Regions from separate parts of the Prosthecodimorpha staleyi genome, predicted to be linked through region 1. Evidence: riboswitches for the same ligand, from Rfam matches in the RefSeq annotation. Region 1 holds a riboswitch; each other region holds the start of a gene.
What was found. A riboswitch is a leader RNA that binds a small molecule or an ion and turns the genes downstream of it on or off. The one in region 1 is predicted to bind cobalamin.
Positions count from the first base shown of each region.

Region 2: another riboswitch for cobalamin. It lies ahead of KL771_RS09465 (energy-coupling factor ABC transporter permease); the one in region 1 lies ahead of KL771_RS25475 (CbtB domain-containing protein).
Region 3: another riboswitch for cobalamin. It lies ahead of KL771_RS01755 (TonB-dependent receptor plug domain-containing protein); the one in region 1 lies ahead of KL771_RS25475 (CbtB domain-containing protein).
Region 4: another riboswitch for cobalamin. It lies ahead of KL771_RS20040 (hypothetical protein); the one in region 1 lies ahead of KL771_RS25475 (CbtB domain-containing protein).

Region 1 is NZ_JAHHZF010000015.1:129,543-136,540, forward strand. Features, by position in the region: gene KL771_RS25455 (sensor histidine kinase) at 1-370, shown strand, start outside; gene KL771_RS25460 (SPFH domain-containing protein) at 449-2,299, opposite strand; gene cobD (threonine-phosphate decarboxylase CobD) at 2,381-3,469, opposite strand; gene cobO (cob(I)yrinic acid a,c-diamide adenosyltransferase) at 3,469-4,083, opposite strand; cobalamin riboswitch at 4,217-4,435, shown strand; gene KL771_RS25475 (CbtB domain-containing protein) at 4,469-4,678, shown strand; gene KL771_RS25480 (CbtA family protein) at 4,692-5,483, shown strand; gene KL771_RS25485 (DUF1636 domain-containing protein) at 5,476-5,904, shown strand; gene cobW (cobalamin biosynthesis protein CobW) at 5,901-6,947, shown strand; gene cobN (cobaltochelatase subunit CobN) at 6,985-6,998, shown strand, end outside.
Region 2 is NZ_JAHHZF010000004.1:226,274-233,271, forward strand. Features, by position in the region: gene KL771_RS09440 (ABC transporter ATP-binding protein) at 1-490, shown strand, start outside; gene KL771_RS09445 (ABC transporter ATP-binding protein) at 493-1,191, shown strand; gene KL771_RS09450 (L-2-amino-thiazoline-4-carboxylic acid hydrolase) at 1,251-1,715, shown strand; gene KL771_RS09455 (M20 aminoacylase family protein) at 1,810-2,985, shown strand; gene KL771_RS09460 (MarR family transcriptional regulator) at 3,293-3,634, opposite strand; cobalamin riboswitch at 4,031-4,224, shown strand; gene KL771_RS09465 (energy-coupling factor ABC transporter permease) at 4,284-4,961, shown strand; gene KL771_RS09470 (hypothetical protein) at 5,064-5,561, opposite strand; gene KL771_RS09475 (amidase) at 6,001-6,998, opposite strand, start outside.
Region 3 is NZ_JAHHZF010000001.1:410,946-417,943, forward strand. Features, by position in the region: gene livM (high-affinity branched-chain amino acid ABC transporter permease LivM) at 1-284, shown strand, start outside; gene KL771_RS01735 (ABC transporter ATP-binding protein) at 281-1,192, shown strand; gene KL771_RS01740 (ABC transporter ATP-binding protein) at 1,189-1,914, shown strand; gene KL771_RS01745 (DUF6867 family protein) at 1,975-2,331, shown strand; gene KL771_RS01750 (branched-chain amino acid ABC transporter substrate-binding protein) at 2,702-3,820, shown strand; cobalamin riboswitch at 3,999-4,220, shown strand; gene KL771_RS01755 (TonB-dependent receptor plug domain-containing protein) at 4,449-6,359, shown strand; gene KL771_RS01760 (ABC transporter substrate-binding protein) at 6,409-6,998, shown strand, end outside.
Region 4 is NZ_JAHHZF010000010.1:161,104-168,101, forward strand. Features, by position in the region: gene KL771_RS20025 (TRAP transporter large permease) at 1-131, opposite strand, end outside; gene KL771_RS20030 (TRAP transporter substrate-binding protein) at 168-1,184, opposite strand; gene KL771_RS20035 (LacI family DNA-binding transcriptional regulator) at 1,300-2,373, shown strand; gene KL771_RS20040 (hypothetical protein) at 2,388-2,699, opposite strand; cobalamin riboswitch at 2,822-3,048, opposite strand; gene rtcR (RNA repair transcriptional activator RtcR) at 3,224-4,840, shown strand; gene KL771_RS20050 (aspartate aminotransferase family protein) at 5,249-6,571, opposite strand; gene KL771_RS20055 (cupin domain-containing protein) at 6,731-6,998, shown strand, end outside.

The sequences.
Region 1 (6,998 bases):
CGAGATCCCGCCCGGGCTGACGGCGCCGCTGCATCCCGAGGACGCCAACGAGATTCTCGGCAATCTCCTCGACAATGCCCGCAAATGGGCCGTCAGCCGGATCGAGGTCAGCGCCCTGGCGGCCGGCGAGCGTATCGAGGTGGTCGTCGCCGACGACGGGCCCGGCGTGCCGGAGGCCCGGCGCGAGGCGGTGCTGAAGCGCGGCATCCGGCTCGACGAGACCGTGCAGGGATCGGGGCTGGGCCTCTCCATCGTCGACGATCTGGTCACCAGCTACCGCGGCACGCTGGCGCTGTCGGAGACGCCGGGCGGTGGCCTGACCGTTCGGGTCGAACTGCCGCGCAGCGGGAGCGCAGCGGAGGCGGAGTGATCCGCCCCCGTTCGGGCCAAGGGTTGTCCCCCGGCGACTTTCAAATCGGCCAAAGCCGCCCCGCCCGTTTCAGCGCGATCAGGGCTTAGCGGCCGGAGCCCCACCGCGTTGCGCGCCCGACAGTGCCCCGCCGAGAATCGCCGCCGCTCCGGACAGGCCCGACCCATCCGAGGTGACGACCGTCTGCGGCACCAGCCGGGAGATCAGCCCGACGATCTCGGGCTTGCGTTCCAGGGTCAGCAGCACCTTCTCGAGCGCCTGCAGCATGGCGACCCGGTCCTGACCGAGCACGCCGGCCTGGGCCATCTGGCCCTTGGCCAGCTCTTCCAGGAACTTGCGCTCGGCGCGGCCGAGGGCCTCGCGCTCCTGTTCGCGCTGGCCGGCGACCTGCACGGCGATCTGGCTCTCCACCAGGCGCGGCTGCTCGTTGGCGGTGGCGCGCGCCTGCTCGGTCTCGATGCGCTTGGTCTGGGCCGCCGTCTCGCGGACATAGGATTGCGACAGCTGGTCGGCGAGTTGCTGGCGCAGCCGGGGGATCAGGATTTCGGGCGGGATGGAGGGCTCGCCAAGCCGGATCTCGCGGATGTCGACGCCGGCCTTGCGGCCTTCCACGCGGATGATCGACGCGATGGTCTGCTCGATCGCCTCGCGGTTCTCGATCAGGTCGAGCACGCGCGTGGAACGGACCTCGAAACGCGCCGGCTGGGCCAGCGATCCGTCGGCGTTGCGCACGGGCACGCGGATCGCCGAGCCGGAGACGGTCCTGACCACCGAGCGGATCGCCGGGACCAGGATGCGGTCCTCAATCTCGCGCAGGCCGCCGACGCTGCCGACCACGATCGGTGCGTCCTGCGGATCGACCTGGACCAGGACGCGCAGTTCGATCGGGATGTCCCAGCCCTCGATCTTGACGAAGACCGCGCGGTCGGCGGCGCTCTGGGGCACCGGCTCGTTCGACGAGCGTTCGTTCTGGCGGATGTTGCCCTGCTGGTCGACCGACAGATCGACCGCGCGCTTGAGGTAGCCGCCCTTGAACTCCCAGGTCTGCACGCGGGTATCGACCAGGGTGACCTCATAGGCGCGCTTGTTCATGTAGAAGGCGCCGGGCAGCAGCGGCTCCTTCCAGATGCCGACGCAGCCGCGCGGCACCAGCGGCACCGACAGGCTCTCCGAACTCGGCACCTGCACCACCGCCGGCGTCGCCTGCCCCCCGACCACCGGCGCGGCCGTGACGCGCTCCTCGCGGCAGACGACGCCGGGGGTCGCGACGTTGGACTTGACCACGCCGACATGGCCGGCCGGGATCAGCGTGGCGGGCGTGTCCTTGTCGACCTTCACGTCGAACAGATAGCGGTTCAGCCGGTAGGAGCCGGGTTTCAGCACCGTCTCCTGGGGGCCGCGATAGCCGCCCTTGCGCAGGAAGCTCTCCGCATCGAGCATCTCGGCGAGCCGGTCGTCCGGGATGGTCGGCGCCATGAACATGCCGGCCGGCATCGGCGCGCCGTCGACCGCGGTGACCTGGCCGTAATAGCCCTCGGGCACGTCGACCAGCGGCAGTTCCTCGATCTGGTAGAGCACGCGCACGAAGGGGATGACGTGGAAGCCGGGGCCGAGCACGGTCGCCTGCGGCCCCTTCTGGCCCGGCAGCGCGACGACATGGCCGGGCGGCAGCTCCTGGAAGGCATAGACCCGCTTGAGATGCCCGACCTGATCGGCCGCGACGTAAACGAAGGATGTGTTGGCCAGCATCAGGAGGCCGAGCGCGATGAAGCCGAGCCCGATCACGCCGCGCCCGAGGCCGGCCATCAGCGCCAGCACCGGGTTCTGCGGCCCCGCCGCGGCACGCCCGGTGTCGGATGCCGAGCCGTGGCGGAAAAAGAGATAGAGCCCGATCGCAATGGCGACGGAGCCCGAGAAAATCCACATCATGGCCGGGTCTCTCCCGAAGACCGCATCCCCCGGGATCAGACTATGCTGACGTTACGACGCTCACGCAACGCATGCAGACATTCATTCTGAAGCATGCTTCCCGGCGCCCGGTCGGACCGCGAGCGCAGCCGCGAGCCGCGTCCAGGCCGCTTCTGATCCGGGCAGGCCGAAGCGCAGCCAGGTCGGCTCGGCGAAGGCGCGGGTCAGGATGCCGGCCTGCGCGAGCCGGTGATGCAGGTTCGCCGCGTCGTCATGGCGGGCGAGCCGGAACAGCGGCGTGCCGCCGACGATCGTGCAGCCGGCTCCGACGAGCAGGCGATCGAGCCGTGCCGCATCGGCCTCCAGCCGCGCGGTGGCGACTTCGAGCCAGGCCCGATCGGCGAGTGCCCGCGCCCCGATCTCGAGCGCCGGCCCCGGCACCGCCCAGGGGCCGAGGGCGGCGCCGAGGCGTGTGACCAGCGCGGCATCGCCGAGCGCGAAGCCGAGGCGCAGGCCGGCCAGCCCATAGGCCTTGCCGAAGGAGCGCAGCACCAAGGTCCCCGCCGGCCGGAGCGGCAGGAGGCCGGCCGGAAACGATCCGGGTTCGGGCCGGATCACGTCCATGAAGGCTTCGTCGACCACCAGTGTGCCGCCGGCCGCCACGACGGCGCGCGCGATCTCCGCGAGCGCCGCCGGCGCGATCAGCCGGCCGTCCGGATTGTTCGGATTGACGATCACGGCCACATCGGCGCCGACCAGCGCGGGAGCCTCGGCGACCCGCTCGACCCGGCGCCCGGCCCGCCGCCAGACCGCCTCGTGCTCCTGGTAGGTGAAGCCGAGGACGCGGACATCGGGTCCCGGCAGCAGGTCCGGCAGACGCTGGATCAGGGCCTGCGTGCCGGGCGCCGCCACGATGGCGGTTTCCGGTCCGGCCCCATAGGCGACCCGGGCCGCGGCGATCAGCCGGTCGGCCGCGTCCCGGCCGGGCAGGCGCGTCCAGGCCTCGACGGCGATCGCGCCGACCGGATAGGGCACCGGATTGATGCCGGTGGAGAGGTCGATCCACGGTTCCGGTGCCTGAGGATGGAGGCGGCGGGCAGTCGCCAGATCGCCGCCGTGAAGCACGACCGCGCCTGACGCGCCCGGTGCGTCGGACGCGACCGCCCCGCCGGCCTCCCCGATACTGTCCATCAGAATTCGATCCCCTGCTGGGCCTTCACGCCGGCGGCGAAGTGATGCTTGACCAGGGTCATCTCGGTGACCGTGTCGGCCGCCTCGATCAGCTCCGGCTTGGCGTTGCGCCCCGTGACCACGACCGTCAGATCCGGCCGGCGGGCCTTCAGGGTCTCGATCACCTCGGCGAGCGGGAGGTAGTCGTAGCGGAGCGCGATGTTCAGTTCGTCGAGGACCAGGAGGCGGATCGCCGGATCGGCCATCAACTCGCGCGCCTTGTCGAAGGCGCGGGTGGCGGCGGCCACGTCGCGGGCGCGGTCCTGGGTCTCCCATGTGAAGCCCTCGCCCATCGAATGCCAGCGCACCTGTTCGCCGAAGCGGTCGAGCGCATGCCGCTCGCCGGTGTCCCAGGCGCCCTTGATGAACTGCACCACGCCGACCGTCCAGCCATGGCCGAGCGCGCGCATGACGAGGCCGAAGGCGGCCGTCGACTTGCCCTTGCCGGGGCCGGTATGGACGATCAGCAGGCCCTTTTCGGCGATGGTCTTGGACGCCACCTCGGCATCCTGGACCGCCTTGCGCTTGGCCATCTTGGCGCGGTGGCGGGCTTCGTCCTCGGTCTCATCGGTCATGGCGGTCTCCTCGCCTGCCTGAAGACCACGACGCCGCCGCCCCGGCAAGCCGGCAGGCGACGCGACCCGTCGCAACGCCGGCATCGCGGGATCGGGGCTTCGGGGACGATTGACAGGAACGGGATGCGGCGCTCATAAACGACGATGCGTTGGTCCCTCATTCGGACGAGGGTGAAAAGGGAATGCGGTGATCCCGGAAGGGCCTCGGCTCGACGGGCGAACCCGCAGCTGCCCCCGCAACTGTAAGCGGTGAGCTGTGCCGCCGAACGCCACTGGTCCCTCGGGGTCGGGAAGGCGGCGGCCTCGGCGACGACCCGCAAGCCAGGAGACCTGCCGGCGCATCCGATCCATCCAGGTCCGCCGGAGGGGCGGAGAGGAGAAGACCATGACCGTCAGCATCGCCGCCGCCACGACCGCCAGCACCGAAACCGGCCTCGCCGAATCGGGTCTCGATCGCGTTGCCGCCCTCAAGGCCGCCGCGGTCGCCGCGCTGATGGGCCTCGCGCTGGTCTTCACGACCGGCTTCGCGCATCCGGAGCTGCTGCACAACGCGGCGCACGATTCGCGCCACGCCATGAATTTCCCCTGCCACTGACGGCCTGATCGTCATGCTCGGACGGGTGCTGTGGGTCGGCCTGTTGGCCGGCCTCGCGGCAGGACTTGCGACGGCGGTCCTGCAGCACGTCACAACCACGCCCCTGATTCTGGTGGCGGAGACCTACGAGACCGCCACCCCGCACCAGCACGGCGCCGTGCCGGGCCATGGTTCGGTCGGCGATGTCCTGGCCGGTCGTGCCCTGCCGGAGGGTTCGGTGCGGGTCGCCCACAATCACGGCACGCCGGCCGCCACCGCGACCGATGCGAGCGCCGCCCCGGCCGAGGCCGGCGAGGGCTGGAAGCCCGAGGACGGCTGGCAGCGCACGGCGGTGACCGCGCTGGCCACCATCCTGACCTCGATCGGCTGGGCCCTGGTGCTGATCGCCGGCATGCTGATCGCCGGCGACCGGATCACGGTGCGCAGCGCGGTCGGCTGGGGCGCGGCGGCCTTCGCGGCGACCGGACTTGCGACCGGGCTGGGGCTCGCCCCGGAACTGCCGGGCTCGGCGGCCGGCGATCTGGTCGCCCGCCAGGTCTGGTGGATCGGCGCTGCAGCGGCGAGCGCGGCCGGCCTTTACGGCCTGCTCCGCCTGCACTCGATCGGGGCGCGGATCGGCAGCCTGATCCTGATCGCGATCCCGCATCTGGTCGGCGCGCCGCATCCGGCCAAGTACGAGAGCACGGTCCCGGCCGAGCTGGCGGCCCACTTCGCTGCCTCCTCGCTGGCACTGACGGCCGCGATGTGGATGCTGATTGCCTGCGCGGTCGGCATGATCTGGGAGCGGTCGGCGCACCGTGCCTGACCAGGGCGAGAAGGGGCGCGACATGGTCGACACGACGGTCACCATCCTGGTCTGCGCCAATTGTCGCCGGGCCGACGAGCCCGGCGAACCGCGCGACGAGCGCTCCGGCGCCCGCCTGGCCCGTGCGCTCGCGGCCGCCGCCGAGGGCGCGCCGGGTGTGACGGTACTGCCGGTCGAATGCCTGAGCGTGTGCAAGCGCCCGGTCACGATCGGGTTCTCAGCGCCCGGCAAGTGGACCTACGTCTATGGCGATTTCGCCGAGACCACCGACGCGGCGGCCGGACGCATCCTCGCCGCCGCCGAACAGTATCGCGCCGCGCCGGACGGGCTGATCCCCTGGAAGGAACGCCCCGACGCGCTGAAAAAGGGCGTCGTCGCCCGCATCCCGCCCATCCCCGCCCCCGCCGAGGCCGCAGAATGAACCCTCCCACGCCTTCTCTCGCCAAGGTTCCGGTGACCATCGTCACCGGGTTCCTGGGTGCCGGCAAGACCACGCTGATCCGGCACGTTCTGGAGACCGTGCGCGGCCGCCGGCTGGCGCTGATCGTCAACGAATTCGGCGATGTCGGCGTCGACGGCGAGATCCTGAAGGCCTGCGGGGTCGAATCTTGCCCGGAGGAGAATATTGTCGAATTGGCCAATGGCTGCCTGTGCTGCACCGTGGCCGACGACTTCGTGCCGGCCATCGAGGCGCTGCTCGCCCATCCGAACCGGCCGGACCACATCATCGTCGAGACCTCGGGCCTGGCCCTGCCGAAGCCGCTGGTCAAGGCCTTCGACTGGCCGCCGGTGCGTGCGCGGCTGACCGTCGACGGCGTCATCGCGGTGGTCGATGCCGCGGCGGTGTCGGACGGCCGTTTCGCCGACGATCCCGAGGCCGTGCAGGCCCAGCGGGCGGCCGACGAGGCCGTCGACCACGACAATCCGCTCGAGGAGGTCTACGAGGACCAGCTCCTGTGCGCCGACCTGATCATCCTCAACAAGGCCGATCTGATCGCCACCGACGAGGTCGGCCGCATCGGCGCGGAGATCGGCGCCGCCATCCCGCGCGCGGTCAAGATCGTGGCGACCCGCGACGGCAAGATCGACGCCGCCGTGCTGCTCGGCCTCGGCGCCGCCGCGGAGGACGATCTCGCCGCACGGCCGTCGCATCACGACGGCGAGGCCGATCACGACCACGACGATTTCGACAGCTTCGTCGTCGAACTGGCCGAGACCGTCGACCCGTCCGCGCTGGTTTCGCGGCTCGCCGACATCGCCGCCGCCCATGACGTGCTGCGCATGAAGGGGTTCGTGGCGGTCGCCGGCAAGCCGATGCGGCTCCTGGTGCAGGGCGTCGGCACGCGCTTTCGGCGCGATTTCGACCGCGCCTGGGCGACCGGCGAGGCGCGCCGCAGCCGGCTGGTGGTGATCGGCCGCAAGGGGATCGACCGCGCGGCGATCGAGGCGGCGCTCGCCGCCTGACGCCCGCATCGCCGACAGGCGGGGAGAGGGAGGACCGGTGCATCTCGTCGC
Region 2 (6,998 bases), on a different contig from region 1:
CGTCTTTCCGAACATGTCGGTCTTCGACAATGTCTCGGTCGGCGCCGTCGGGGCGATGGGCCAGTCGGCCTTCGCGGCGGTGTTCGGCCGGCGGTCCCGCGCCGATGCCATCTCGGCCAGGACCTGGGAGGCGCTGGAGCGGGTCGGCCTCGGCGGCGTGGCCGAGGATCTGGCCGCCAATCTCTCCTACGGCAAGCGCAAGTATCTGGAGATCGCGCGCGCCCTGGCGATGAAGCCCGAACTCCTGATCCTCGACGAGCCGGCCGCCGGCCTCAACGATTCCGAGACCGCCGACCTCGCCCGCTTCATCCGCTCGCTCAACGGCGAGGGGCTTTCGATCATGCTGGTCGAGCACGACATGAACCTGGTCATGGGCATCTGCTCGCGCGTCGTCGTGCTCGCCTCGGGCCGCAAGATCGCCGATGCCGAGCCGGCCGTGGTGCGCGCCGATCCGGCCGTGCTGGAAGCCTATCTGGGGGTCGACGAATGAGCCTGCTCGACATCCGCGGCCTGACCGTCGCCATGGGATTGCAGGAAATCCTGCACGGCGTCGACCTGACCGTGCCGGAGCGCGGAATCGTCGCCGTGCTCGGCTCCAACGGCGTCGGCAAGACCACCCTGATGCGGGCGATCTCGGGCATCTACAGCCCGAAGGCCGGCAGCATCCTGTTCCGCGGCGAAAATATCGCCCGCCTGAAGAGCCACGAGATCGTCGCCCGCGGGCTCCTGCAGGCGCCGGAAGGCCGGCAGATCTTCGCCTCCATGACGGTCCTGGAGAATCTGGCCATCGGCGGCGGCCGCCATGGCCTCGCCGAACTCGACCGGGTACTGGCGCTGTTCCCCGTGCTCGGCCAGCGGCGCGGCCAGATGGCCGGCTCGCTGTCGGGCGGCGAGCAGCAGATGCTGTGCATCGCGCGCGCCCTGATGGCGCGTCCGTCGATCCTGCTGCTCGACGAGCCCTCGCTCGGTCTCGCCCCGAAGGTGGTCAAGAGCATCTTCGACCTCCTGGCGCAGATCCGCTCGGAGGGCCTGTCGATCCTGATCGTCGAGCAGAATGCCAAGGCGGCCCTGCGCATCGCCGACCGTGCCGCCGTGATGGAGGGCGGCCGGATCGTCATCGAGGGACCGTCCGCCGATCTCGCCGGCGACCCGCGCATCGTCGAGGCCTATCTGGGCGGCCATGTCCACTGACGCGACCGGCCCTTGCCCGCCGCAGAGGCCGCCCCGCTTCCGAACCAGGAGGAGCCAGCATGCTTCCGATCATCGAACGGCGCCGCATCGAGGCGGAGATCCTGAAGCACGTCTATGACGTTTTGACCGAGAGCCACGGCCCGGAGACCGCCCGCGCCACCATCGGGGCGGCGGTGTCGCGCTCGGCCATCGCGCAGGGTGCCAAGTTCCGCGCCGAGCTCGGCCACGACCCGGACTTCGCCGATTTCGCCGCCATCCTGCCGAACTGGACCGCCAACGATGCCCTGACCATCGAGGTGAAGACCGCGACACCCGAGACGCTGGAATTCGATGTGGTCCGCTGCCGCTATGCGGAGATGTATCGGGAGATGGGGCTCGGCGAGATCGGTCATCTCCTGTCCTGCAATCGCGACGGCGAGTTCTGCACCGGCTACAATCCGAACATGGAGCTGACCCGCACCGGAACCCTGATGCAGGGTGCCAAGCGCTGCGACTTCCGCTATCGCATGAAGCCGGCCGACTAGGCCGCAGGCCGCCGGACGGATTTGTCCGAGCGACAAGACCTCCTTCCGACTCCATCGCCCAGTCCATCTCGCCGTCCGAACCGAAGGCTCCGCCATGAACGCCATGCCCCCCGTCGTCTTTTCCAACGAGGAGATCGAGGATGCCGTCACCTGGCGGCGGGCCCTGCATCGGATCCCCGAGATCGCTTACGAGGAGCACGACACCTCGGCCTTCGTGGCGGCCCGGCTGAAGGAATTCGGCCTCGAAGTCCGCACCGGCCTTGGCGGCACCGGCGTGGTCGGCACGCTGCGGCGCGGCACCTCTTCGCGCGTCATCGGCCTGCGGTCCGACATGGATGCGCTGGCCATCGAGGAGGCGACCGGCGTCGCCTACGCGTCGACGCGGCCGGGGCGCATGCATGCCTGCGGGCATGACGGCCACATGGCCATGCTGCTCGCCGCCGCCCGCCGCCTCGCCCGCAGCGAAACGATCGACGGCACGGTGCATTTCATCTTCCAGCCGGCCGAGGAGAACGAGGGCGGCGCGGCGCGCATGATCGCCGACGGCCTGTTCCGCGAATTCCCGGTCGATTCGGTGTTCGGCATGCACAACTGGCCGGGCCTGCCGCTCGGCCGCGCCGGCCTGACCACCGGCGCGATGATGGCGGCCTTCGGCATCTTCGACATCACCGTGACCGGTCGCGGCGCCCATGGCGGCATGCCCCACCAGGGCGTCGACCCGATCGCCTGCCTGTTCCAGATCGGCAGCGCGCTGCAGACCATCGCGTCGCGCAACGTCTCGCCGATGGCCTCCTCGGTTGTCTCCGTGACCACCGTCCACGGCGGCGACGCCTGGAACGTGATCCCGGATTCCTGCCGGATGACCGGCACCGTGCGCTGGTTCGACCCGGCCGTCGGCGACCTGATCGAAACCCGGCTGCGCGCGATCGCCGAGGGCGTCGCCGCCGCGATGGGCTGCACGGTGACGATCGACTACCAGCGCCGCTATCCGGCGACCATCAACGACGCCGACGAGGCGCGCTTCGTCCAGGGCGTGCTGCGCGACATGCCGGGCCTCGCCATCGAGGAGACGGTCGAGCCGAGCATGGGGGCCGAGGACTTCGCCTTCATGCTCAACGAGCGGCCGGGCGCCTATCTGTGGGTCGGCCAGGGTACGCCGAACCACACGGCCGGCCTGCATTCCCCGCGCTACGACTTCAACGACGCCGCCCTGCCGCTCGGCGCCGCCGTCTGGGTGGCCATTGCCGAGCGCAAGCTCGCACCGGCCTGATCGGGGCTGGACTGCCCCCTACCAAGTGTCGGAAGCGCGCCGGCTGCTGCGGTTACCCCACCCTGCTGACCGCACGCGCCCAGACCGATCACAAATGCTCCCCGCCCGATACGGCACTGGTGACGGCGCTCAGGCGGGCCGCTTCGCTACCGTCCAGCTACACCACCCAGCGGGACATTACCATTAACCTACTAGTCCAACAGAAATACCCGTCGTATAGCCTCCGTGGTGGAACTGGTAGACACGAGGGTCTCAAAACCTCTCGCGTAACAGCGTCTCGGTTCGAGCCCGAGCGCCGGCACCAACGCTACCGACGCTTCCTGAGCGAAGACATGACGTTGTCGATCCGCTCTTTCGCAGTCGGCCCAGCATCGAAGTTGAAATCTGGGTAGAGCATCCGCATTAGGCCGAGAACTTCACGGTGACCACGCTCAGTCAGGAAACAAATCTTGCGCCTCCTCTCACTCGGATCTTCAATAGCCTCGACAAAGTCGAGGCCTTCTTTCTGAAGACGATGCACTTTACCAAGAGCCGCAACGTTCCGGCTGGCCGAGGACTGTGCAATTTCCAGGCGGTCGGCAAGCTCTGACAAGGTGATACCAGGGTACATCGAGACCAGGAGAAGGGTCTGGACCTGCTGGAACGGCATGTCAGGGTCCCAGGAGCGAAGAACCCCTAGGAATTTGATTACAGTGTGGAATTCGAGATTTACCATGGAATACTCTTTTGAATTTACTAGGTTATATAATATCACATCATCCATTAAATCCACAAGTGGTACGTTCACTAATGTGGCAAGCTTGTAATCTGACCAGAGACTGTCTTTCGTTAATTTATATATTCCAGATTGTATCGATTGGAGGGGACGAGATGTGGCGGACGTACGCATCACCATCGCCGAGGCCGCGCGACACGCTTCCACGACGGCCAAATTCCCCGGGGTAAATCAAGAACGAAGCGGACAGATTACGAGCTACGAAAACCGGACATCTTTACGATAGCTACATCACCCCGATCGATGTCTTGCCGCGCCCGGTCGAGGCGTGAATAATCTGAGAACCAAGGTGAGGGTGGATTTTGTCCGCCCGAGAGGGAATGCGGTGAGGAGCGATCCGAAGCCGCAGCCGCCCCCGCGACCGTAAGCGACGGTCTGCCACGAATCCCACTGGCCGAAGGCTGGGAAGGGGTGGCGGGACGAGTGCCGCGAGCCGGGAAACCTGCCTCGGTCGGTGCCACCCTGCCCTCGCACCGTTCCATCCATATCGACCGTGCGGCGGGCACGGCCCAGGGGAAGACCCATGCATATCGAACCCGGCGTCGTCGACGGCGCCAAGCTCGTTCTCAGCTATGCCACGGCCGTGGCGTCCTTCGGTCTCGCCGCGAGGATGGCCGCCGACGACGCCCGCTCGACCGGCCTTCTGCCGCTGGCCTTGCGCTCGCTCGTGACGACCGGCCTCGTCTTTTCGTTCTTCGAGGTTCTGCCGCACCACCCGGTCGGCGTCTCCGAAGTCCATCTGATCCTCGGCTCGACCCTTCTTCTGCTGTTCGGCGCCGGTGCCGCAGCGATCGGCCTGGCGGCCGGGCTCCTGATCCAGGGCCTGTTCTTCGCCCCGGCCGACCTGCCGCAATACGGCATGAACGTCACGACGCTGCTGGTTCCGCTCTATGCCATCAGCCTCATGGCGCGACGGATCATTGCCCCGGCGACGCCCTATGTCGACCTGAAATACTCCCAGGCGCTGGCGCTCTCGACGCTGTTTCAAGGCGGCATCGTGTGCTGGGTCGCCTTCTGGGCCTTCTACGGCCACGGCTTCACGGCGGAGACCGTCGCGGAGGTTTCCACCTTCGGGGTGGCCTATATGAGCGTGATCATCATCGAACCGCTCGCCGACCTCGGCATTCTGGCCGTGGCCAAGGCCCTGCACCGCTACTCGACCGGCCCCCTGTTCAATCTCCGCCTGCATCAGCCGGCCTGATCCTCAGCTTGAGGATCGACCGGGACGGACGGATCCCGCCCGTCCCGAGGATTCGAATGTCCGGTGCATGTCCGAATCGCCTCGATCCGGACCGGACGGGCTTCAGCGCAGCGTGCAGCCGAGGACCGCGGCGCCGCCGGTCTTCACGGTCACGTCGGTCGCGGCCGTGATGGTCGGGAAATTCGGCGGGAACGCGAGATTGTCGCCGCCCGATTGCGCCTTGCTGTCGAAGCCCAGTTCGAAGACCAGATCGGCGCCGATCACCTCAAGCGCCGCGGACCCCACGTCGAGCGCGGTCTCGACCGGTCCGACCGCGACGGTCATGATCTGGCCGACCGTATAGGCGCCGCCCGTGGCGGCCTCGAACTCGACGCGGAAGCGCTTGCGGCCCTTCTTCACCTCCCAGCGCGCCTGCATGCTGATGTCGGGCGCGCCGGTCGCGCGGCAGGTGTAGCGCACGTCGCCGCTGCTGCCGCCGCCACCGCCACTGCCGCTGTTGCCGCCCTTCTTGGCGAGCGCCTCCGACGGCGCCGCGGCCATCGCCGCAAGTGCCACCGCCGCGCCCAGCGCCATTGTCGCAAGACCGATCTTCGAATGCATCGCGTTCCCCTCCTTTTCGCGTCGCCCGCCCGGGAGCCGAACAGGCCGGCGCCTTCCGCAACGACAGGAGGATGGTCGTTCGGAGCTGTTATTTTCCTTACATCATCGGTTATTCGGCAGTTATGAGCAGGCCTGACCGGCCGTTCGCGATGATTTTAATAGAATACTTGAGCATTGAAAATGCGTGATCGGATCACAGCTTACCGTTGCCATCAAGATCGCAGGATCATGACCACGGACTGAATTCCGTCTTCTTCGGACAGAACGATCACGACCGAATCACAAGAATGTTATCTTCCGATCGAGCACGGCCGAAACGATACGGAACCTCCGCAGCGATTCCGCGACCCGGCGCACCACGCGCGTGCCGGCAGCCCCGACCGGACGATGGCCCGACCAGACGATGGTCCGGCCGGGCGACGGCCCGGCCGGGATGCGCTCAGGCGGCCTTCGGATCGAGCACCGGTGCGACCGCCTTGGCGATTGCCAGAAGCCGCGCATCGCCGAAGCGGGGTCCGGCGAGCGTCACGCCGACCGGCAGGCCGTTCGGACCGAGATGGCCGGGAATGTTGACGGTCGGGACGTGAAGCAGCGTCCACATCGAGTTGAAGGCGGGGTCGCCGGTCGTCTCGGACGGCTTGAACGGCGCCTCACCGCAGGCCGAAGGCGTCAGGATCACGTCCAGTTCCGGCCCGAACAGCTTGTCGAAGACCGGGCGGCAGGCGGCCGCGAGATCCAAGGCCCAGAGCAGCTTCTCCGGGGTGATGGCCTCGAAATTCTCGACCTTCTTGCGGAAGTCCTCGTGCAGCAGTTCGTAGTTCTGGACATAGTCGGCCAGGAACTGCACCCGTCCTTCGCCGTTCATGACGATATGCTGGGCGGTATTCAGATCGGCGAAGGGTTCCGGCAGATCGAGGTCGGTGACGATCGCCCCGGCCTCGGTCAGCAGGCGGACCGCCCGCTCCATGGCGCCGACCGTGCCCTCCTCGGCCTTCGGCCAATTGTGGGTCCTGGAAAAGCCGACCTTCAGCCCCTTGACGGAAACGTCCGGCATGGCGTCGATGCCGACCATCCGGGCAGCCTCGGCGACCAGGACCAGATCCTCGACGGATCGGCCGTACCAGCCGAGCGTGTCGAGCGTCGGCGAGAGATGGCGTGCCCCCGACCAGGAAAAGGTGTTGTGGGTCGGCTTGATGCCGTAGGCGCCATTGAAGCTGGCCGGCCGGATATGCGAGCCGCCCGTCTGGGTGCCGAAGGCGATCGGCACCTGGCCGTCGCCTACCGCCGCACCCGAGCCGGAGGACGAGCCGCCCGGCGTGCGGGCGAAGTCGTACGGGTTGCGGGTCAGCGCCTTGCGGCCGCCGGCGGCGAATTCGACCGTGTCGCACTTGCCCATCACGAAGGCCCCGGCCGCCTTCATGATGCGGACGACCTGCG
Region 3 (6,998 bases), on a different contig from region 1:
TGGCCATCGTGGTGCTCGGCGGCATGGGCAGCCTCTACGGCGTCGTCATCGCCGCCGTGGTGCTGGTCGGCGGTTTCGAGATCATGCGCGAACTCGACTTCCTGAAGCAGATCTTCGGCAACGACTTCGACCCGGCCCTCTATCGCGGCCTCATCTTCGGCGCCTCCATGGTCGTGATCATGTTGTGGAAGCCGCGCGGTCTGATCTCCACCCGGACCCCGACGGCCTTCCTGAAAGAACGCAAGACGGTATCCGGCGACCTCGTGAAGGAGGGCCACGGATGAACCGCTGGGAAGAGAAGCCCCTGCTCAAGCTCGAGCATCTGACCATGCGCTTCGGCGGCCTGGTCGCGGTCAACGACCTCAGCTTTTCGGCCGGCGAAGGCGACATCACCGCCCTGATCGGCCCGAACGGCGCCGGCAAGACGACCGTGTTCAACTGCATCACCGGCTTCTACAAGCCGACCGAGGGCCGTATCGCGCTCCGCCATGGCGAAGCCAAGGTGTGGGACGAACTCGACGCCGCCACAGCCCGGCCCGACCGGCGCATGGTGCGCGCCGGGGCCGGCCTCTACCTGCTCGAACGCATGCCGGATTTCGAGGTCTCCGCCCACGCCAAGGTGGCGCGGACCTTCCAGAACATCCGCCTGTTCTCGGGCATGACGGTGCTGGAGAACCTGCTGGTCGCCCAGCACAATGCGCTGATGACGGCGTCCGGCTTCACGGTGCTCGGGCTGCTTGGCCTGCCGGCCTACCGCAAGGCCGAGAAGGCCTCGATCGAGAAGGCCAAATACTGGCTCGACCGGATCGACCTGATGGACCGGGCCGACGACCCGGCTGGCGACTTGCCCTACGGCGCGCAGCGCCGCCTGGAGATCGCGCGCGCCATGTGCACCGAGCCGGTCCTGCTCTGTCTCGACGAGCCGGCCGCTGGCCTCAATCCGCGCGAGAGCGCCGAACTCAATGCGCTGCTGCTCGGCATCCGCGAGAAGGACGGCACCTCGATCCTCCTGATCGAGCACGACATGTCGGTGGTCATGGAGATTTCCGACCATGTCGTGGTGCTCGACTACGGCACCAAGATTTCCGACGGAAAGCCCGATTTCGTCCGCAACGACCCGAAGGTCATTGCGGCCTATCTGGGCGTCTCGGATGAAGAAGTCGAAGCCGTCGAGGCGGAGGTTCTGTCGTGACTGAACCGCTCCTGTCCATCCGCGGCGTGAAGACCTACTACGGCAAGATCATCGCGCTGAAGGGCGTGGATCTCGATGTGAACGAGGGCGAGATCGTTACGCTGATCGGCGCCAACGGCGCCGGCAAATCCACCCTGATGATGACCATCTTCGGCAACCCGCGGGCGCGCGAAGGCAAGATCGTCTATCAGGGCGCCGACATCTCTCGGATGCCGACGCATGAGATCGCCCGCATGCGCATCGCCCAGTCCCCCGAGGGCCGGCGCATCTTCCCGCGCATGTCGGTCATGGAAAACCTCCAGATGGGCGCGGCGATCAACGACTTCGCCCATATGGACGAGGATCTGAAGCGGGTCTTCGACCTGTTCCCGCGCCTCAAGGAGCGCATCAACCAGCGCGGCGGCACACTGTCGGGCGGCGAACAGCAGATGCTGGCCATCGCCCGCGCGCTGATGTCGCGTCCGAAGCTGCTGCTGCTCGACGAGCCCTCGCTCGGCCTGGCGCCGCTGGTGGTGAAGCTGATCTTCGACGCGATCCGCGATCTGAACCGCACCGAGGGACTGAGCGTGTTCCTGGTCGAGCAGAACGCCTTCCACGCGCTGAAGCTTGCCCATCGCGGCTATGTGATGGTCAACGGCGTCATCACCATGAGCGGTTCCGGCAAGGAACTGCTGGAGCGGCCGGAAGTCCGCGCTGCCTATCTGGAAGGCGGCCGCCACTGACCGCCAGCCGCGTCGAACGATCAGGGGATCGCATGTCGATCCGCAACCGGTAAGGGTCCCATGGAAAAGCTCCAGGGCGTTCTCTACGAAGAGGAAAGCATCCGGCTGTTCCTCGCCGTGACGGTGGTGATGGGCGGCTGGGCCGCCTGGATGACGGGCAAGGCCTGCGCCTCGACCTGGCGGCCCTACTGGACCGTCTTCCTCTACATGCTGGTGCTCGGCGCGGTCGTCCGCTACCTGCACTTCGCGCTGTTCGGCGGCACGCTTCTTTCGGCGCAATTCTATCTGGTCGACATGGCGGTCGCGCAGGTGTTCGCGGCGATCGGATACCGCCAGATGCGGACGCGCCAGATGGTGACGAAATACAACTGGCTCTACGCGCCGCTGGGCCCGCTCAGCTGGCGCAGCCGCGTCTGAGGGGCGATCTTCACCGTCGCACGAGATTCGTCCGGGAAAGCCGTTTTTCGGGTGACAACTCGTTGATTTCGGGCAAGGATCGCGCCCCAGCGGGTGGGACCGTCGGCTGGGGATAACGGGCTGGGAGAGAAGCGCCTGCTTCTGCCTGGAACCGGACAGAGCCCCGCCGAAATCCGAAGGCAGGACCATGGCGTTTCGGCCAGACGGCCAAAGCGCCTCCGGCCTTCGCGGACTGGTTCGGAACCCGGGGGATCCGAGGGCGGCGACTGCGATCAACGCGGTCCGGCCTCGGACCGCCGAATGGGAGGAGGCCCACGGCCGATCGGGGATCGGCGAGGGCCTGGAGCAAACTGTGGAGAGGAGCATTTCCATGAAGAAGATCTGGTTGGCCAGCACCGTCCTGGCGGCCTCGATGGCCTTCGCCGGCATGGCCCATGCCGACATCAAGCTCGGCGTCGCCGGCCCGATCACGGGTCCGAACGCCGCGTTCGGCGCCCAGCTCAAGAACGGCACCGAGCAGGCCGTCGAAGACATCAACGCCGCCGGCGGCATCCTCGGCCAGAAGATCGTGCTGTCGGTCGGCGACGACGTCTCCGATCCGAAGCAGGGCGTCTCGGTCGCCAACAAGTTCGTCGGCGACGGCATCAAGCTGGTGGTCGGCCACTTCAACTCCGGTGTCACCATGCCGGCGTCCGAGGTCTATGCGGAGAACGGCATCCTGACCGTCACCCCGTCGGCCACCAACCCGAAGATCACCGAGCGTGGCCTCTGGAACGTGTTCCGCACCTGCGGCCGCGACGACCAGCAGGGCCGGCTGTGGGCGGACTACGCCAAGCAGCACTTCAAGGGCAAGAAGATCGCCGTCGTTCATGACAAGACCACCTATGGCCAGGGTCTCGCCGACGCTGCCAAGGGCTTCATGAACAAGGACGGCATCAAGGAAGTCCTGTACGAAGGCGTGAACACCGGCGAGAAGGACTATTCGGCGCTGGTCTCCAAGATCAAGGCGTCGGGCGCCGACATCCTGATGTGGGGTGGCCTGCACACCGAAGGCGGCCTGATCGTGCGCCAGATGCGCGACCAGGGCCTGAAGACCGTGATGATGTCCGGCGACGGCATCACCGACGACGAGTTCGCCTCGATCGGCGGCGACGGCGTGATCGGCACCCTGATGTCGTTCGGCCCGGATCCGCGCAACAACCCGGCCGCCAAGGACGTGGTTGCCAAGTTCAAGGCCAAGAACTTCGATCCGCAGGCCTACACGCTCTACTCCTATGCGGCCGTGCAGATCATGAAGCAGGCGGCCGAGAAGGCCAACTCGCTCGACCCGAAGAAGATCGCCGACGCGATGCATTCGGGCATGACCTTCAAGACCGTGCTCGGCGACATCTCCTACGACAAGAAGGGTGACCGCACCACCGTCGACTACGTGATGTACACCTGGAACAAGGGTGCCGACGGCAAGGTCACCTATACGCAGAACAAGTGATCCGAACGGACCGCAAGGTTCGATCGCATCCGGAAAGCCGCCCAGCAATGGGCGGCTTTTCTTATGAGCACCTCGGCAATGCTGCCGCAATCCGCGGCTCAGTCCGGCGCTTCCGATGCACGGCAGGACTGCGAGCATGGGCCGACCGGCGGCTTGACTCTCCCGGCCGCCATGCGCACTCTCGATTTCGTGAAGAGGTTCCGTCGCAAGACGGATGAAAAGGGAATGTCGGTGAGCCGAGACCGTCTCCGGACGGGCACGGCAAATCCGCAGCTGCCCCCGCAACTGTGAGCGGCGAGCCCTCTCCCCGAAGCCACTGACGGCCTCCGCGCCGTCGGGAAGGCGGGAGACAAGGCCGTGACCCGCAAGCCAGGAGACCTGCCCCTTCCGTCACTCCTGATCCCGGCGCGTGGGGCGCCGGATCGCGGCCGTTCCGAGCGGGTGACATGAGACGTGTCGCCGGTGCCGGGACGGGCCGCAGGCGGGTGGACTTATCCGCCCATCGCTCCGCTCTCCCCCGATTCCGCGCGACACCGGTGTTGGAACCGACGCGGCCTCGGCGCTGCCGTCGATCGGCTGCGGCCCGCCGCTTCGGTGCGGCCGCAAGGGGGCATGAATGCACGGAACTATGAACAGGCACCGCCGCGCCCTGTTGGCGGCCGCAGCGATCTGCGCATGCGGCGGGCCGGCGTCGGCCCAGGACGCCGCCCAGGATAAAAAGCTCGATCTCGGCACCATCGTGGTGTCGGCGAACCGCACGCCGACCGATGCCGCCAAGGTCGGCTCGGCGGTCACGGTGATCGACCGAGCCACGCTGGAGCGCGCCCGGGAGACCTACGTCAAGGACTACCTCGACCGCGTGCCCGGCTTGAATTTCGCCCAGATCGGCGGTCCCGGCGGTCTGACCTCCGTGATGATGCGCGGCGCCAACGCCGCCTACATCATGGTCCGGATCGATGGCATCGAGGTGTCCGATCCGACCAAGACGCAGACCGCGGCCGCGCTGGAGCACATGCTGGTCGGCGATGTCGAGCGGATCGAGATCCTGTGCGGTTCGCAATCGGCGCTCTATGGCGGCACGGCGGTCGCCGGCGTGATCGACATCACCACGCGCCGGGCCGACGGTCCCGGCGTCAGCCACCGCGCCGCCGTCGAGGTCGGATCCTTCGGAACCGTGTCCGGGCGCTACGGCCTCTCGGCGGCGACCGATTCCAGCGAGGTCAACATCTCGATCGAGCGGGCCAAGACCGACGGCATCTCGTCGGCCGATTCCCGCGCCGGCAATCGCGAGAAGGACGGATACGACAACACCACCTTCTCGGCCAATGCCGCCACGCGTCTGAACGAGGCATTCCGGGTGTTTGGCGCCTTGCGCTACAGCCGCCACGACAGCGCCTTCGACGATTTCGTCTGGGGTGTCGGTCCGACCGACGAGGTCAAGGGCACGCCGCGCAACCGGACCATCGGCGAGGATGCCGGCATTCGCGTCGGTGCCGATCTCGATCTGATGGACGGGCGCTGGAAGAACACCTTGGCGATCCAGCACTACGACACCCAGAGCACCACTTGGGGCGGCTATCCGGGCCATTACGACGGCGACCGGACGAAGCTCGAATATCTCGGCAGCTTCCGGCTGAACGACATGCTGGCCTTCTCGTTCGGAGCCGACTACGCGCGCGAGACGGCACGCTCTTCCGAGGGTCTGTCGGGGACGATCGACAATGCCGGCGCCTTCGCGCAGGCCTCGCTGGAACCGATCGCCGGCCTGACCCTGACCGGCGCGCTGCGCAACGACCATCATTCGACCTTCGGCGACCATCCGACCGCGCGGGCGACGGCGGCCTACCGTCTGTTCGAGGGCACCAAGGTGCGCGCCAGCTGGGGCACCGGCTTCCGCCCGCCCTCGGCCTACGAACTGTTCGCACCGATCTACGGCAACCGGTCCCTGAAGCCGGAGGAGAGCCGCAGCCTGGACGCCGGCATCGACCAGAGTTTCTGGGACGGTCGGCTGACCCTTTCGGCGACGGTCTTCAAGCTGGACACGCGGGATCTGATTCAGTTCGCCTACGATACCGGCGTCGGCGCCTACCGCTACCTGCAGGTGCCGGGCCTGAGCCAGCGGCGCGGCATCGAACTCGCCGGCAAGGTCCAGGCGCTCGACTGGCTCGCCCTCGACGGCAGCTACACCTTCACGCAAGCCGAACAGGCGGACGGCTCGCCGCTCCTGCGCGTGCCGCGCCACAAGGCGACCGTCGGCGCCACGGTGACGGCGATCGAAAGGACGACGGTCTCGGTGCGTGGAACCTGGGTCGACGACATGCGCGACACGGACTATTCGGTCATCCTGCCGGACTTCAGTTCGCCGGTGCGCAAGCTGCCCGCCTATTTCCTGCTCGACGCGACGGTGACCTACCGGCTGACCGACACCTTCGACCTGACCCTGCGCGGCCGCAACCTGCTCGACCAGCGCTATCAGACCGTGTGGGGCTACGGCACGCCCGGCGCCTCGGTCTATGCCGGCCTGTCGGCGCGGTTCTGAGGCGGGCCGAATGATGCGGCGGGGCACGGCAGCGGCGGCGATACTGGGCATGGTGCTGTCCATGACGGCCGCAGTGCGCCTCGAGGCCGCCGAACCGCCCCGGCGCGTCGTCTCGGTCAATCTGTGCACGGATCAGCTGGCGCTGCTCCTGGCGGCGCCGGGTCAGCTGGTTTCCGTCTCGAGGCTCGCCCATGACCCGACCATGGCGGCGCTGGCCGAGGCCGCGCAGAGGATTCCGGCGAATGGCGGGACGGCGGAGGAGATCTATCTTCTCCGGCCGGACCTCGTGCTCGCCGGCACCTACACGACCCGCCAGAGCCTCGACATGCTGCGGCGGCTGGGCATCCGCGTCGAGGCGTTTCCGCCCGAACAGTCCCTCGACGACATCCGCCGGCACATCCGGCGCATGGGTGCGTTGCTGGACCGGGAGGCCGCAGCGGAGGACCTGCTGGCGCGCTTCGAGGCCGATCTGGCCGTCCTGGCGCGCCCCCGGACGGCCGCGTCGCCGCTCGCCGCCGTCTATTTCGGGGCCTCCGGCACCGCCGGGCGCGACAGCCTGGTCGATGCGGTCCTGGCCGCCGCCGGCTGGCGCAATCTGGCCGCGGAAATCGGTGTCGTCGGCGTCGGACTGCTGCCGTT
Region 4 (6,998 bases), on a different contig from region 1:
GCCGCCACCCCCTCGACGGCGGTGCCGATGATGTGATCGGCCCGCGCCGCGAGCGCGGCAAGGCCGGTCGGCGCGCCCGTCAGGGCGACGCCGGAGGGGCCCGCGGTGGCTGGGCGCGCGGCGGCGTGCATGTCCGTCGTCCTCGGTTCGAGCATGGGGCGGCGGCGTCAGGCGAGCTTGCCGACCGCGCCTTCCAGCAGGCCCCAGGCCTCGTCGCCGAAGCGGCCCTTCCATTCCGCATAGAAGCCGGCCTCGCGCAGCTTGGCGCGGAAGCTGTCCGGGCTGGTGCGATTGAAGGCGAGGCCCTTGGCCTCCAGGTCGGCCTGCAGGGTGGCGTTGAGCTTGCGGATGTCGTCGCGCTGCTTCATGCCGGCATCGTTGATCGCGCCGGCGACGATCTTCTGCAGGTCTTCCGGCAGGCCCTTCCAGGCGCGGCCGTTGGCGATGAACCAGAAGCCGTCCCAGATGTGGTTCGACAGGGCGCAGGCCTTCTGCACCTCGTAGAGCTTGGCCACTTGGATGATCGGCAGCGGATTCTCCTGGGCGTCGACCACCTTGGTCTGCAGCGCGGAATAGACCTCGGAGAATTGCAGGCTGGCCGGCGCGGCGCCGAGGCCCTTGAACATCGAGATCGACAGCGGGCTGACCGGCACGCGGATCTTGAGGCCGGCCATGTCGGCGGCGGTCTGGATCGGCTTGCCCGAGGTGGTCATCTGGCGGAAGCCGTTGTCCCACATCTTCTCGAAGGCGTAGAGGTTGACCTTGGCGATCTGGGCGCGGACATGGGCGCCGACCTTGCCGTCCATCGCGCCCCAGACCTGGTCGTAGTCGGCGAAGGCGAAGCCGACCGCGTTGATCGCCGCCGCCGGCACCAGGGTGGCGATCACCAGCGCGGACGGCGTGAAGAAGGTGATGCCGCCGCTGCGGACCTGCGAGAGCATGTCCGTGTCGCCGCCGAGCTGGTTGTTCGGGAAGATCTGGATCTGGACCCGGCCGTTGGTCTCGCGGGCGATCCGCTCGACGGCCTCCTGGGCGCGCACATTGAGCGGATGGGTGACCGGGAGATTGTTGCCGTATTTCAGATCGAATTCGGCGGCGCGGGCGATACCCGGGCGGCCGAGAGCGACGACGGCCGGCGCGGCAGCCAGCGACTTCAGAATGGTGCGGCGGGTCAGGATGGCCATGGGCACGTTCCTCAAGGTTATGATTGATTATGATGGTTCTTGATCCTCTTCCACGATATGTATTGATCGTGTAACGCGTCAAACGTCGTTTTTGATGGATTTTGATCGGATCTCGATGCCGGACTTACCCCCCTCGCCGCCGCGCCCGGGTCGGCCGCGCCAAAGCCGCCTGCCGCGCATCGCCGATGTGGCACGCCTGTCGGGTGTCTCGACGGCGACCGTCGATCGCGTCCTGAACGGACGGCCCGGGGTCCGGGCGCCGACGGTGCAGCGGGTGATGCGGGCGGCGGCGGAAATCGGCTATGCGGTCGAGCTGCCGCCCGATCCGGCCGCATCGCTGCAGCCGATGCGGCTCGCCTTCGTCCTGCCCGCAGGCACCAACCGCTTCCTGGCCGGCCTCGGCCGCCTGATCTCGGGGGCGGCCGACCAGCTCGCCGGCTTCAACATGCGGGCGCGGGTCGACTTCATCGAGAGCTTCAACCCGGACCTGCTCGGCCGGCACCTGAAGGAGCTCGGCCGCGATGTCGACGGCGTCGTCTTCATGGCGATCGACCATCCGGCGGTGCGCGAGGCGGTCAACGCCCTGGCCGACCGCGGCGTGCCGACCGTGACGCTGATCTCCGACATCGGCCATGCCCGCCGCGCCGCCTATGTCGGACTGGACAACCGGGCGGCCGGCCGCACCGCGGCCTATCTGATGGCCCGCTTCATCGGCCCGCGCCCGGCCAAGGTGGCGATGATCGCCGGCAGCCTCAGCTACCGCGCCCATGGCGAGCGCGAGATGGGCTTCCTGCACATGTTCCAGGAGGCCTATCCGGCCGTCGAGGTGGTCGGCCTGCGCGAGGGCTACGACGACCAGGCCAAGAACCATCGGCAGACGAAGATGCTGCTCGCCCGGCATCCGGATCTCGCCGGCATCTACTGCATCGGGGGCGGCCCGGAGGGCATCGCCAAGGCGTTGAAGGAGGCCCGGCGCGACAGCGACGTGGTGCTGATCGGCCACGGCCTGACGCCGGAGGTGCGCGAACTGCTGGTCGACGGCACCATGGACGCAGTGATCACCCAGAACCCGCACGGGTCGCTGATGAGCTGCGTCTCGATCTTCGCCAACATCCGCGCCGGCCGTCCGGCCCAGGACGGCGTCGAGCCGGCCCGCTCCGAGGTGGTGTTCCGCGAGAACCTGCCGTGATGCCGACGGCGCCGTCAGGTGACCGCGGACGGCCGCGTCGGACCGGCAAGGCACAGATCGATCAGCCGGGCGACCCGCCACGCCGCCTCGTCGAGCGCGGCGGTCAGTTCCGCTTCAGGCAGAGCCGGCGTCATCGCAGCGGCAAGACGCCGCAAATCCGTCTCGCTCTCGGCCGAGGCGGCGAGACTGAGCAGAACTGCCGCCGTGTCCGCCGTCGACGGCACGGCAGTCGGCAATGGCCGGGCGGTCCGGGCGGCGCGCCTGCGGCGGACGGCCCGCCCCGACGCGGCAAACCAAGTGGCCGAAATGCGATCGATGTCCGTCATGGAGCCCTCCGCTCGGTTGCGGCGGAGAGCGCGGCAGGATGGCGCGGCGGCGGACGCAGAACCGCGGGAAGCGGATGCGCGTCGTCGACGAAGCCTCCGCCGGTGCACCCCGCCCGGACCATGGTTCTTCTCGTGCCACGGCAGGTCTCCTGGCTCGCGGGTCATGACCGGCGCCCCGTCTTCCCGCACCGTCCGGATTGCCCGGACGATGCAGTGACGTTGGTGGAGCGCCGGCTCACCGCCGACAGTTGCGGGGGCAGCTCCGGCATTGTCCGCCGTGACGGACGCACCGGATTCCCTCTTAGCCTTCGCGACGGGATCGCGAAGGACCGTGACGCCCGACCGTAGGCGAGGCCGACCCGCATGGTCAATGCGCAGGCGGCGATGAATCGGCGCCGACGACGGCCGCGCAGGGCAGACCTGCAGGCGGCACCGGCTGCTCCGGGCCGGCGGGCCGGGCCGCCGGAGTGCTGGACGGGCGGCGTTTCCCGGCTACTCTCGCGGACCCCAGGCGGAGCCCGCGCATGTCCGAATCCTCTTCGAAACGCCGCGTCGTGCTCGGCTTCGTCGGTACCGTGCTGGATGCCGGGCGCGCCGACCGGCGCTTCGACAAGTGGCGGCCGACCGTCGCCATGTGTTGCCATCCGAGCCTGCCGATCGACCGTTATGAACTGTTGCGGGATGCCCGCCATGCCGAACTGGCCGAAACGCTGGCGGCCGACATGCGGGCCGCCTCGCCGGCGACCGAGGTGCGTCAGGTCGAGATGAATCTGACCGACCCCTGGGATTTCGAGGAGGTCTTCGCCGCGCTGCACGACTATTGCCGTGCCTATCCTTTCGAGCCGGACGCCGAGGATTACCTCGTCAACATCACCACCGGCACCCATGTGGCGCAGATCTGCTGGTTCCTTCTGGCCGAAGCCCACTATGTGCCGGGTCGCATCATCCAGCTGACGCCGCCGAAGCGCTGGAAGGACGGCGCGCCGGGCGGCTACACCATCACGGATCTCGACCTCTCCCGCTACGACCGGATCGCGCGACGGTTCCAGGCCGAAGCCATCGAGGCGACATCCTTCCTGAAATCCGGCATCGCCACCCGCAATCCGGCCTTCAACCGGATGATCGACCGCATCGAGCAGGTCGCGCTGCGCTCGCGTGCGCCGCTCCTGCTGACCGGGCCGACCGGGGCCGGCAAGTCGCAGCTCGCCCGGCGCATCTACGATCTGAAGAAGACGCGGCGGCAGGTCGCCGGGCCGTTCGTCGAGGTCAATTGCGCGACCCTGCGCGGTGACAGTGCCATGTCGACCCTGTTCGGCCATGTCAAGGGCGCCTTCACGGGTGCCGTGACCGAGCGGGCCGGGCTCCTCAGAAGCGCCGACGGCGGCATCCTGTTTCTCGACGAGATCGGCGAGCTCGGTCCCGACGAACAGGCCATGTGCCTGCGCGCCATCGAGGACAAGCGCTTCCTGCCCGTCGGCGCCGACCGGGAGACGGCCAGCGACTTCCAGCTGATCGCCGGGACCAACCGCGATCTCGGCCCCGCCGTGGCGGCCGGTCGCTTCCGCGAGGACCTGCTCGCCCGGCTCAATCTCTGGACCTTCGACCTGCCCGGCCTGAAGGACCGGCGCGAGGACATCGAACCCAATGTCGACTTCGAACTGAAGCGCCACGCCGAGCGCGAAGGCGTCAACGTCACCTTCAACCGGCAGGCGCGCGCCCGCTACATGGCCTTCGCGCTGTCGCCGGACGCGCTGTGGTCGGCGAATTTCCGCGATCTCGGCGCCTCGATCACCCGCATGGCAACGCTCGCGCCGGGCGGCCGCATCGACGAGGCGGTGGTCGAGGAGGAGATCGACCGATTGAAGGCAACCTGGCACGGCCAGCGCCGCGACGGCCCCGAAGCCCGGCTTGCCGGCCTGCTCGATGCCGACCGGCTCGCCAGGATCGACCCGTTCGACCGCTTCCAGCTGGCGGAGGTGATCCGCATCTGTCGCGACAGCCCCAACCTCAGCGCCGCTGGCCGGACCCTCTTCGCCGCCTCGCGTCTCGACAAGGCCTCCTCCAACGACGCCGACCGCCTGCGCAAATACCTCGCCCGGTTCGACCTCGACTGGGCGACCGTGACGGAGCGTGGCGGGTAGGCGCGCGCCGCACCGCCATCCGGGCGGGCGCGAAGGGAAGATGCCGTCCGGAGATCCCCTCCCGCCATCCCCCCCGCCCCCGCGGCTCCTTCCCCTTCGCCCCCTTGGGGGAGAAGGTGGCCGAAGGCCGGATGAGGGGGGATTCCGCAGCGGATTCCACACCACCGGTCCGAGGCAGATCGAGGCGCTACCGCCTGAGCAGCGTAGGTTGCGATCCCGTCCCCCTCATCCGCCCTGCGGGCACCTTCTCCCCCCTTCAGGGGGAGAAGGGGAAGCTCTTGAGAGATCATCGAATTGGACTTCTCGCCATCCCCCCGCCCCCTCGGCGCCTTCCCCTTCGCCCCCTTGGGGGAGAAGGGGAAGCCATTGGGAGATCTTGCGAAATCGACCTCTCGCCGACCCGGATCGTCAGATCGAGTCCTTGAGGACCTGGGCGAGGGTGCCGATCAGCTGGTCGATCTCGGCCTTGGAGATGATCAGCGGCGGCGACAGGGCGATGATGTCGCCGGTGGTGCGGATCAGGATGCCGCGCTCGAAGGCGTCGAGGAAGCAGGAGAAGGCGCGCTTGGTCGGTTCGCCCGGGATCGATTCCAGCTCGATGGCGCCGATCAGGCCGATATTGCGCACGTCGATGACATGCGGCAGGCCCTTCAGCGACTGCAGGGCGTCCTCCCAATAGGGCGCGAGTTCGGCGCCGCGGGTCAGGAGGCCGTCCTCCTTGTAGGTCTCCAGCGTGCCGAGGCCGGCCGCGCAGGCGATCGGGTTGCCCGAATAGGTGTAGCCGTGGAAGAACTCGATCAGGTGTTCCGGCCCGGTCATGAAGGCGTCGTGGATCTTCGACTTCACGAACACGCCGCCCATCGGGATGACGCCGTTGGTGATGCCCTTGGCGGTCACGATGATATCCGGCGAGACGCCGAAATAATCGGTCGCGAAGGGCGTGCCGAGGCGGCCGAAACCGGTGATGACTTCGTCGAAGATCAGCAGGATGTCGTGCTTGTCGCAGATCGCGCGCAGGCGCTGCAGATAGCCCTTCGGAGGAATCAGCACGCCGGTCGAGCCGGCGACCGGCTCCACGATCACGGCCGCGATGGTCGAAGCGTCGTGCAGGGTGACGAGACGCTCCAGATCGTCGGCGAGATCGGCGCCATGCTCGGGCTCGCCGCGGGTGAAGGCGTTGCGGGCGAGATCGTGGGTGTGGCGAATATGGTCGACGCCGGTCAGCAGCGTGCCGAACATCTTGCGGTTGGAGACGATGCCGCCGACCGAGATGCCGCCGAAATTGACGCCGTGATAGCCGCGCTCGCGCCCGATCAGGCGGAACTTGGAGCCGTTGCCCTTCACGCGGTGATAGGCGATCGCCATCTTCAGCGCGGTCTCGACCGATTCCGACCCGGAATTGGTGAAGAAGACATGGTCGAACCCTTCCGGCGCGATGTTGACCACCTTGGAGGCGAATTCGAACACCTTCGGATGGCCCATCTGGAAGGCGGGCGCATAGTCGAGCTCACCGGCCTGGGCACGGATCGCCTCGACGATCTTCGGCCGGTTGTGGCCGGCATTGCAGCACCAGAGACCCGCGGTGCCGTCGAGCACGCTGCGGCCGTCATCGGTGCGGTAATGCATCCGATCGGCCGAGACGAGCATGCGCGGCGTCTTCTTGAACTGCCGGTTCGCCGAGAAGGGCATCCAGAAGGCTTCGAGATCGTTGGTGCGGTGCTGGTAGTTCATCGGGACCTCCCGCGGCGCCGCCATCCGTCCGGCGTCCGCCATGAATGTCGCGCGTCCGGAACCGGTTCCGGCCGCATGATCGAGATCGCGAACAGTACCGGACCGGCAAAGCCCGGTCCACGGCTTGGCGCTGTTCAGCCCGTTCCGTATATTGAACGCATGAACGGATCGGACGGCGATATCGACATCGGCCTGCGCCTGCGCGACCTGCGCGCCCGCCACGGCCTCTCGCAGCGCGCGCTGGCCAAACGCGCCGGGGTCTCCAATGCGACCGTGTCGATGATCGAATCGAACCGGGTCAGCCCGTCGGTGGCGGCGCTGAAGCAGGTGCTGTCGGGTTTTCCGATGGGCATTGCGCAGTTCTTCTCGGCCGAGGAGCCGGAACGCGAGAAGGTGGTGTTCCGCGCCGAGGAACTGACCGAACTGG